Regions from separate parts of the Peribacillus muralis genome, predicted to be linked through region 3. Evidence: riboswitches for the same ligand, from Rfam matches in the RefSeq annotation. Region 3 holds a riboswitch; each other region holds the start of a gene.
The links. A riboswitch is a leader RNA that binds a small molecule or an ion and turns the genes downstream of it on or off. The one in region 3 is predicted to bind S-adenosylmethionine.
Positions count from the first base shown of each region.

Region 1 (3,281 bases), 2.1 Mb from region 3:
GGCAGTGATGCCGACTGCACAGTTATCGTTGAAGGAATGAATGCCGTCCGTCAATAATTTAACCGTTTGCAGGAAGTTATAGATGATCACTGGCTTGAATACGTTCAATTCGAAATTTCCTTGGCTGGCTGCAAAACCAATCGTAGCATCGTTACCGACGATTTGTGTTGCAATCATGGTAAGCGCTTCACTTTGGGTTGGATTGACCTTGCCTGGCATGATGGAGCTGCCTGGCTCGTTTTCCGGGATGGCAATTTCACCGATTCCGCTTCTAGGGCCACTTGCCAGCCACCTGACATCGTTCGCTATTTTCATCAAGTCCGCTGCCAATGCTTTTAATGCACCATGGGCATATACGATTTCATTATGGCTTGTCAGTGCATGAAACTTATTATCCGATGTGACAAAAGGATGTCCTGTATCCGCTGCGATTTGTTTTGCGGAAAGTCCCGGGAATTCTTTTTTTGTATTGATTCCGGTTCCAACAGCCGTTCCGCCTAAAGCTAGATTCAATAATTTTTGGCTGCTTTCCTCGATCATCGCCAAGTCTTTATCCAGCATCGCTTTCCAACCGGATATTTCTTGTCCTAAAGTTAACGGAGTTGCATCTTGAAGATGTGTCCGGCCGATTTTCACGACATCCCAAAATTCCTTTTCTTTTGCATCGAATGTATCTCTTAGCACTTTGATGGCAGGAACCAACTTTTCAGCAACTTCCATGAAGGCTGCAATATGCATGGCAGTCGGGAATGTATCATTGGAGCTTTGGGCTTTGTTAACGTCATCATTCGGGTGAAGGGCTTCCGCTTCCCCCATTTCCTTTAACCATTCATTTCCTTTATTGGCGACCACTTCGTTCACGTTCATATTACTTTGTGTGCCGCTCCCCGTTTGCCAGACAACAAGCGGGAAATGCTCATCGAGCGTACCTTCGAGGATTTCCCCGCATATCTTGACGATGGCATTCTTTTTCACTTCCGATAGATCACCAAGATCATAGTTCACCTTTGCAGCAGCTTGCTTAACGTATGCAAAAGCACGCACCAACTCAATCGGCATTCTTTCATTACCGATTTTGAAATTGTTCCGGCTTCTTTCCGTCTGTGCTCCCCAATATTTATCGGCAGGGACCTTCACTTCACCCATCGTATCTCGTTCGATTCTGTATTCCATGTGTTCTCCTCCTATGGTTGCACTATTCATCGAATACCCTATGTAATAAGAAATGAATAATGTCGTAATATTCTTTCTCTCCATCCATTGTACAAACTTTATTATTTTAAAGCAAAAAAAACCGGTCAAGCCTGCTCATTTTTCTAAAGGGTCCATAAATGATGCACATGATGCTCACGGACTCCTGCATTACTGGATATTTTTTTACAGCGTAAATTGTTGGTACGCTTGGCTTCTCCAAGCCCATTCGAGCAATACCCGGCCAAATTGCGCTTGACAGTTTTTTGTATATATAGTAAATTCAAAAGAAATTGAATAATCTAAACTCTTATCGAGAGAGGTAGAGGGAACGGCCCGATGACACCTCAGCAACCTTCATTTGTTTCAAACCAATGAAAAGGTGCTAATTCCACAAGTTTTTAAACTTGGAAGATAAGAAGAATGACTCGTCCTCACTTAATCAAAGTCTTCTTCTTAAAGAAGACTTTTTTTTATTTTTATAACAAAAAAGGAGCAGTGAAAATTATGTACAAAACTGAAACATATCTTGCTCAATTGGGAAATCGCAGTGAAACGGTGACAGGAGCGGTCAATCCTCCCGTCTACTTCTCGACAGCCTTCCGTCACGAAGGTATTGGCCAATCGACTGGTTTCGATTATACAAGGACAGGTAATCCCACACGCCAACTATTGGAACGTTCGATTGCCGATCTAGAAAAAGGGGATCAAGGATATGCCTGCAGCTCGGGAATGGCCGCCATTTCTACAATTTTGGCGCTTTTTAAATCGGGAGATGCATGGATTGTCAGCGAAGATCTTTATGGCGGTACATATCGCCTGCTTGAACAAGGCTTTAAGAAATGGGGATTGAAGTGTGACTATGTAAACACTTGCTGCTTGGAGGATATCGAGAATGCCATCACTCCTCACACGAAGGCCATCTTCATCGAAACTCCCACTAACCCCCTTATGCAGCAAACGGATATTGGCGCCATTGCAACACTTGCCAAACGATTCAATATATTGCTGATCGTCGATAATACGTTTTACACGCCTCTCATTCAACAGCCCATCCTTCTTGGCGCCGATATCGTGATTCACAGTGCTACGAAGTATCTCGGCGGCCATAATGATGTACTCGCCGGACTGATCGTTGCTAGCGGAGAAGAATTATGTGAATCACTCGCCTTCCATCACAATGGAACAGGAGCTGTTTTGAGTCCCTTTGATTCATGGTTATTGATGCGTGGAATGAAAACTCTTGCACTTCGGATGGAACGCCATGAAAAGAATGCGAAGATACTTGTAGAATACTTGTCGGAGCATGATTGTGTTACGGACGTATTTTATCCCGGAAGAGGAGGCATGATTTCATTCCGAATCATTGATGAGTCCGCTGTCAACCCATTTCTACAATCACTCTCACTCATTTCGTTTGCAGAAAGCCTTGGCGGTGTTGAAAGCTTCATCACTTACCCCGCCACACAAACACATGCCGATATTCCTCTTGAAGTCAGGACGGCAAACGGGGTTTGTAATCGCCTGCTCCGCTTTTCCGTAGGCATCGAAGACAGCGGAGATTTGATTTCCGACTTGCAGCAAGCCTTCGCGCAGGTAAAAAGGGAGGCCCTACGATGACGGATCATGATTTTAGCTTTGAAACCAAATTGCTTCATAATCAACATAAATTCGATGCAACGACTGGAGGTGTGAGCGTTCCCATTCAGCACGCCTCCACTTTCCATCAATCCGATATCGATCAATTCGGCAAATATGATTACAGCCGAAGCGGGAATCCCACTCGCGAGGCATTGGAAGAAATCATTGCCGAACTGGAAGAAGGCACACATGGCTTCGCCTTTTCATCAGGCATGGCCGCCATTTCAACAGCTTTTCTGCTGTTATCTGCCGGGGACCATATCATCATTTCCGAAGATGTGTACGGGGGAACGTTCAGGATGGTCACCACCGTACTGACCCGTTTCAAAATTGAACATACCTTCGTTGATATGACGGACCTCGAAAGCGTCGAAGCAGCCGTTCAGCCAAATACGAGGGCCATTTACATCGAAACGCCTTCAAATCCATTATTGAAAGTGACCGATATT
Region 1 is NZ_CP017080.1:1,156,699-1,159,979, reverse strand. It holds gene fumC (class II fumarate hydratase) at 1-1,173, opposite strand, end outside; SAM riboswitch class I at 1,499-1,612, shown strand; gene ABE28_RS05515 (methionine biosynthesis PLP-dependent protein) at 1,699-2,811, shown strand; gene metC (cystathionine beta-lyase) at 2,808-3,281, shown strand, end outside.
Region 1: linked by a shared signal. The riboswitch ahead of ABE28_RS05515 (methionine biosynthesis PLP-dependent protein) and the one ahead of ABE28_RS19170 (methionine ABC transporter ATP-binding protein) in region 3 are both predicted to bind S-adenosylmethionine.

Region 2 (3,281 bases), 1.5 Mb from region 3:
CCAGTCCATTGTCGGCGAAAGTATAGCCGCCGAAGATCATTCTTCCTTGGTCAGTGTTAAAGACGGGGATGATTTGGAAATCCTCGAAATCACCGACACGGAGCGCAAGGCTGTTTTGGAACTAACGGATTTGGATGAAACTCGCCGTCAGCGCGGGACGATTGTCGATGTTACTCTTATTAGTGATTATCTGAAGAATAATCGCTTGCGCCTCTTGGATACACCAGGATTCAATGGGGAAAAAAGCGTGGAATCGGATTTCCAGGGCTACTTGCATGGCAGTGATGGCCTATTGTTCGTCCTTGATGCCCGTGCCCCTTTCACAGGCAGTGAGCGGGATCTGTTATTGGAGATTCAAAAACTGGCTCCAAAGCTGCCGATCCATTTCTTATTGAATAAGATGGATACGATCTACAGCGATCAAGTGGCAGTGCGGATGGAAGACGAAACGTGGGATAAGGTGAATGCATATTTCCCGCATGCGAAAGTATTTGCTTTCTCCAAGCTATATGATAGCAAGCAGCAGTTGAAGGACCTTTCAGCATTCCTTCAAACGAATTACCATGATGGTAATTGGATGGAGAGAAGATCTGAAAAAATTCTTGCCTTCATTCGCAAAACATTATCTTACCTGTTAGAAAAACGAGCGGCCAACGAGCGGAAATGCGAGCATTCCATATCTTGGAATGAACAGATGGAGGTCAAGCTTAATGGTGCCGTCAACCAGCTGGGAGATTTGGAAAAAGAAAAAAGTGAAAATATCATCAGGGCATACCGTTTGCTCAAGGATGAAGTGAAAAATCAGCTTTCTTCTAAAATTCCCGAATTACTGAGGGACTGTTCCAAATCGTTAACGGAAAGCAGTGATTTCAGTCAGGTTCATATTGAGTTAAATCAGGAAATGAATGATCGGATCCAAGCCCTCATATCTGATAAAATCATGCCTCAATATTACCGTTCGCTGCAAGATTGGATTGCCAGTTCCCAAATGGAATTCACACAAAGCCAACAGTTTATGGATGAGATGAGTTCGGGGTTCAATGAATTGTACAAAGAAGAACGGATCATGCTTGCCGGGGACTTCAGGGTACTGGATGACTGGCGCCGTGATGCGGATCGGATGACTAGCAGCATCCGCATTGAAAACGTCAATATTTTATTGCGCAGGACACCATCGCAGCTGCTGCTTAAAGGCGCAGGAAAACTATTTGGGGCGATTCCGCAAAATAAAGCCAATATGTACAACCGTTATAAGAAATACTTGGAAGGCGAAGATTATCAGGATGTAGCGGAGATGATCACGGAACGCTTCCTGACCCAATTCGGCCTGTTTGAAAAATCCTTGGATCGGGACATCTCACTTTTCTATCGCAGTTCATTTGCCTTACTGCAAAAAACGATAGAGCAAACGCAGACTGAAATTAAAGACTACCAGGCAGCATTGGAGCATATGAAGGAAAATCCGGAAGTGTACCGTGACCCTATCACGCTGTTCGAAGTGAAATTGCGCCAGCTGGAGAAGCTTGAAAAAATCGAGAAAAAGCGTCTAGCTCAACTGCAAAGAAAATAAATAGTCACGACGAACATTTTAAATATTCAAAAATCTATTGACTTTACGACTATATCCCTATAAAGTGGTAATTACGAAAAACGTAACACATTATATTCTCTTATCAAGAGTGGCGGAGGGACTGGCCCTAAGATGCCCAGCAACCGTTCCATTAGGAATTGGTGCTAAATCCTGCAAAACAGAAATGTTTTGACAGATAAGAGAGGGACAAGTCCGCAAACAGCTGATTAAACCTCTCTATTACTAGAGAGGTTTTTATTTTAGGATTTACACCAACTTAACGGATAAGAATAATAAAATGACATGGAGGAAACAGGATGAGAAAGACCATTAAAGCTACATTCATTACAGCTATCGCTTCTGCTTTGCTTTTAACAGGTTGCTCTTCAGGACAGAGTTCAACAGAGACGAAGAAAGAAGAAAAGGTATCGTTTGAAAATGTTCCGGAAAGATTTGCCGATGGGCAGGGAGCGAAGATCAAAGTAATCCGTAAAATTGGCGGGGATGATCATACGGCCCAGTATCTGGCCGGAGCGAAGGAAGAAGGAGAATCCCTGGGGTTTCAAGTGGATACATATACAGCAAATGGTGATACGGCTAAATTCCATGATGCCATAGCCCAGGCTATGCAACAAGATTATGACGGCTATATCATCTCCCATGGTGATGATGCAGCAACAGTCAATGACGTTCAAAAGCTGGTGGATGCAGGAAAAAGCGTGGTCACCTTCGATTCGATAAACGACCTGTCCAAGATAGAAGGTGTGACATTAACTTCACAGGACGATGAAGCGTTGGCAGCACTTGCTTTGGATAAATTGATAGAAGAGCAGAAGGGTAAAGCGGCAATCGCTTATCTGTGGGTGGATGGTTTTCCCCCGATGGTAAGAAGAAATGCCGTCTATCAGAAAAAATTGAAAGAGAATCCTGGTATAAAAGAAGTCGAAAGGTTCGGGGTGGCATCTGCTGATACATCTGTTCAGACACAGAATGCAGTCGCCGCAATGCTGAACAAATATCCTAAAGGTGAATTGGATGCCATTTTTGCAACGTGGGATGCTTTTGCTATCGGAGCGGCACGGGCGATAAAAGAAGCTGGCCGTGAAGAGGTGAAGATATACGGAATTGACGTATCGAACGCAGATCTTCAGGAAATCCACTCTGCTGATAGCTCGTGGGCTTACACGGCAGCAGTCGATCCGAAGTTGATCGGTGCAGTGAATATGAGGATATTGGCAAAAAAATTAGCTGGAGAGGATACGCCGCAAACATATGATTTAAAGGCTTCACTTATTTCACAAAAGCAAATCCAGGCTTCAAAAGAAGCGGTAAACATGACAAACCTATCTGGGATTGTTAATGGCTGGGGCGAATCAAGCGAATTTGAAGAAGATTGGATGAAAGTCTTGAAAGCTCACTATAAAAAATAAAAAGAGGCACTCTCTTTCCTAGGAAGGGGGGTGTCTGTTCAGGTAGGGGGTATGAACATGGGCACACGAGTGGATATGAAGGGCATTTCGATTGAATTTCCCGGAGTGAAGGCTCTTAGTGATGTTGATTTTTCAGTACGGACAGGGACGGCTCATGCATTGGTCGGCGCAAACGGGGCAGGAAAATCCACGTTAATGAAAGTTTTATCTGGGGCACATGTTCATTATTCAGGTGACATTTATCTGGATGGGATAAAGCGGCAAATCCGTTCGCCAAAGGA
Region 2 is NZ_CP017080.1:473,679-476,959, forward strand. It holds gene ABE28_RS02275 (GTPase domain-containing protein) at 1-1,570, shown strand, start outside; SAM riboswitch class I at 1,668-1,773, shown strand; gene ABE28_RS02280 (sugar ABC transporter substrate-binding protein) at 1,888-3,000, shown strand; gene ABE28_RS02285 (sugar ABC transporter ATP-binding protein) at 3,058-3,281, shown strand, end outside.
Region 2: linked by a shared signal. The riboswitch ahead of ABE28_RS02280 (sugar ABC transporter substrate-binding protein) and the one ahead of ABE28_RS19170 (methionine ABC transporter ATP-binding protein) in region 3 are both predicted to bind S-adenosylmethionine.

Region 3 (3,281 bases):
TTTCAAATTTTGGTCTTGAATGAATTCATCGAAATAGGCGACCGTTTGGAATGAGTTCGCATCGATTTCGCCCTCGCTCAAGGCAAGATTTGGTTGAATATAATCATTAAACGTGACCAGCTCGATGTTAAGGTTCTTCTTTTTGGCTAATTCGACAATGTACTCCCACGTTCGCGTATCCCCACTGCTGACACCGACTTTCACTGTTTTCACATCATCTGAACCGCCTGATGCCCCCTTCTCGTTTCCGCATGCTGCCGTGATAAGTGCAAATGTCAATACGATGATCGTTACTAAAATTTTCTTCATGTCTCCTACCTCCTGATATGTTTATCTTCTTCTGATTTTTCTGGAAACGAAGTTCCCGGTGGATTGCAGTAATTGAACGATGATCACGAGCACTGCTACCGTGACGACCATCGTCATCGTATCGAATCTTTGATAACCGTAAGCCAAAGCTAGATCCCCGACCCCGCCTGCACCGACCGCTCCTGCCATCGCCGTGGCACCAACAAGCCCGATCGTCGCTGTTGTAAATGTAAGGATCAGCGAACTGAGTCCCTCAGGAATCAAAAAGCGATAAATGATCTGCCATGTTGTCGCCCCCATTGCCTGGGCTGCCTCGATGATTCCTTTATCCACCTCCAACAGGGAGTTTTCCACAAGCCGGGCAATATAAGGCGCGGCGTAGAAAACAAGTGGAACAATTGCCGCATTCGAACCAATTCCCGTGCCTACGATCCATCTAGTGAACGGAATGATTGCAACAAGCAAGATGATGAATGGAACCGAACGCACAATATTTATGATTGGGTTCAATACATTGAAGATCCATTTATTATCCATGATGTGACCCTTCCTTGTTATGACGAGCAAGACGCCCAGCGGAAGTCCGATCAGTCCGGAAAAAATCAACGAGAGGGCTACCATATAAAGAGTGTCGCCGAAAGCAGTCGATAGCTGATCTGCCGTTATTTCCATTCCCCAAAGTGAATTACCCATTTACCTGCACCTCCTGGACGAGAATTCCCTCATCTTTAATATATTGATACGCCTCGGCTACCTCTTGTTTGTCACCTGTCACTTCGATGATCAAATTCCCAAACGGCGTTTCTTGAATTTCGGAAATATTGGCAGATAATACACTTAAGTGAACATCATATTTCTTCGAGATCGTCGAAAGCAGCGGGGTACCGGAAGTAGTCCCAATAAAATTAATTTTCCAAATAATCGGAACGTGTGTCCCTATCCTTTTTAGGAAACTTTGCGGAATCTCATCATGGATCACCGTTCTCACGAAGTTTTTGGCGATTTCGGTTTGGGGCTTGGCAAAAACCTCGAACACTGACCCTTGTTCAACGACGTATCCACCCTCCATCACCGCCACCTTATTGCAAATTTCCCTGATCACGGACATCTCATGGGTGATGAGCAAAATGGTGATATCGTATTCTTTATTGATTTTCTTCAACAGCTGCAGAACGGCACTCGTTGTTTGCGGGTCCAACGCAGATGTCGCTTCATCACATAAAAGGATCGATGGGTTGGTGGCCAATGCCCGCGCAATCCCGATTCGCTGCTTTTGACCGCCGGATAATTGTTCCGGATAGCTCTTTGCCTTACTGGATAAGCCGACGAACTCAAGCAGCTCGCCAACCCTGTCTTTGATTTCCCTACTCGGCGTGCCCGATAAAACGAGCGGCATCGCAATGTTATCAAAAACGGTCTTTGAGTTTAGTAAGTTGAAATGCTGAAAGATCATCCCTATTTTCTTCTTTTCTGCCCGCAATTCCTTCGGGTTCAATGAAGTGAGCTCCTTCCCGCCGACGATTACCCTACCTTCAGAAGGATGTTCCAGCAAATTGACCAACCTGATCAACGTACTTTTCCCAGCCCCGCTATAACCGACAACACCGAATATATCCCCCTTCTCAACGGTCAAATCAATTCCTTTCAATGCTTCGACGGTCTGCTTCTTTGTTTCGTAAACTTTTTTAACATGCTGAAACTCTATCATCCTGTCTCCTCCCACGTTGTTCATTTTTTCGATTTCATATCAGAGAAGAGCTTTGCCATGAATAAACAAAAGAGGCCTCCTCCGTCATCAGACAGAAGAGGCCTCTTTTAGAAATAAAAAAGAGTAAACTCTTAATTTAATTATCTAAGAAAAGCTCCTTCTTATCTTTCAAACTTTCGTCCGTTGGAATTAGCACAGTATTTTTACAAAAGTAAAAACCCGCTGCCGAGGTATCATAGGGCCAAGTCCCTCCACATCTCTTGATAAGAAATAACGTAATATTTAATTATGTCCTTCACTATAAACTCAAATTTCGTAGAAGTCAACCACCATTTCCAACATTCGAAATATTTTAATAGGATAGTTAATTTATCGTTTATTTACTATATCAAAATACTTATAGCAAGAATTTACTCATTCTCCATACAGGATACCTTTCGTTTTCCTCCCGTAGCTTCACCATTCCTGACTTCGAATATAAACGAAGCGCATCCTGATTATCTGGAGACACCCTTAACTGATATTCGGATACCCCGAATTTCCTGAAAAAGAATTCTGCATAGCTGACCAACTCCTTGCCAAGCCCTTTACCGCGGTATTCCGGAATAAGATAAAACAGATTCACATAGCCGATCTCAGCCCCGTCATACTGGCGAATTTGAAGCTCCATCTGTCCGATCGGCTTCCGATCCCGTTCGATGATCACCTGCCCATCCGGAAACTGGCACACCCTCTCCCGCATTCGCTGCAGATAGGCCTCTTCATCGCCAAAACCTTCTTCCGACCCAAAGCTTACCACATACGAATCCTTCCGGAATGCAACGATTGTTTCCTTATCTTTGTCGATATTAATGGTTCGAAAGATCATTCCATCTCCCTCTTTCGTTTTGTTGGGATAATTTCTTGATACGTTCATGCACACTTTGCTGTTAATAAGAGGGCAATTCGTTTTCGTCCCTTGATGAAAAAACATTTGCCAGCTGCCATTACGATATTGCCAGATTGAACTTCTTATCGTATGCTCGGCCATCACTTCATCAAAATTCAGAAACTTCGTTAACACGGTATCTTCGGATAAGGGATGCATGTCAAAATCGCTTAAGATCATTCTGACCCCATACAATCGCTTTTTGACTATATCCGGCCTGAACTGCCGAACTTAAAGAAGCCACCCTTCAATATCCGTGCAAGTGCTTCCACTGATTTACGAATCTCGGACGTTACTAAACTCTCCTCCAACTGCTGCAAATGTTCTTTTAAAGAG
Region 3 is NZ_CP017080.1:3,942,206-3,945,486, forward strand. It holds gene ABE28_RS19160 (MetQ/NlpA family ABC transporter substrate-binding protein) at 1-309, opposite strand, end outside; gene ABE28_RS19165 (methionine ABC transporter permease) at 331-981, opposite strand; gene ABE28_RS19170 (methionine ABC transporter ATP-binding protein) at 995-2,017, opposite strand; SAM riboswitch class I at 2,176-2,287, opposite strand; gene ABE28_RS19175 (GNAT family N-acetyltransferase) at 2,415-3,125, opposite strand; gene ABE28_RS25855 (hypothetical protein) at 3,152-3,281, opposite strand, start outside.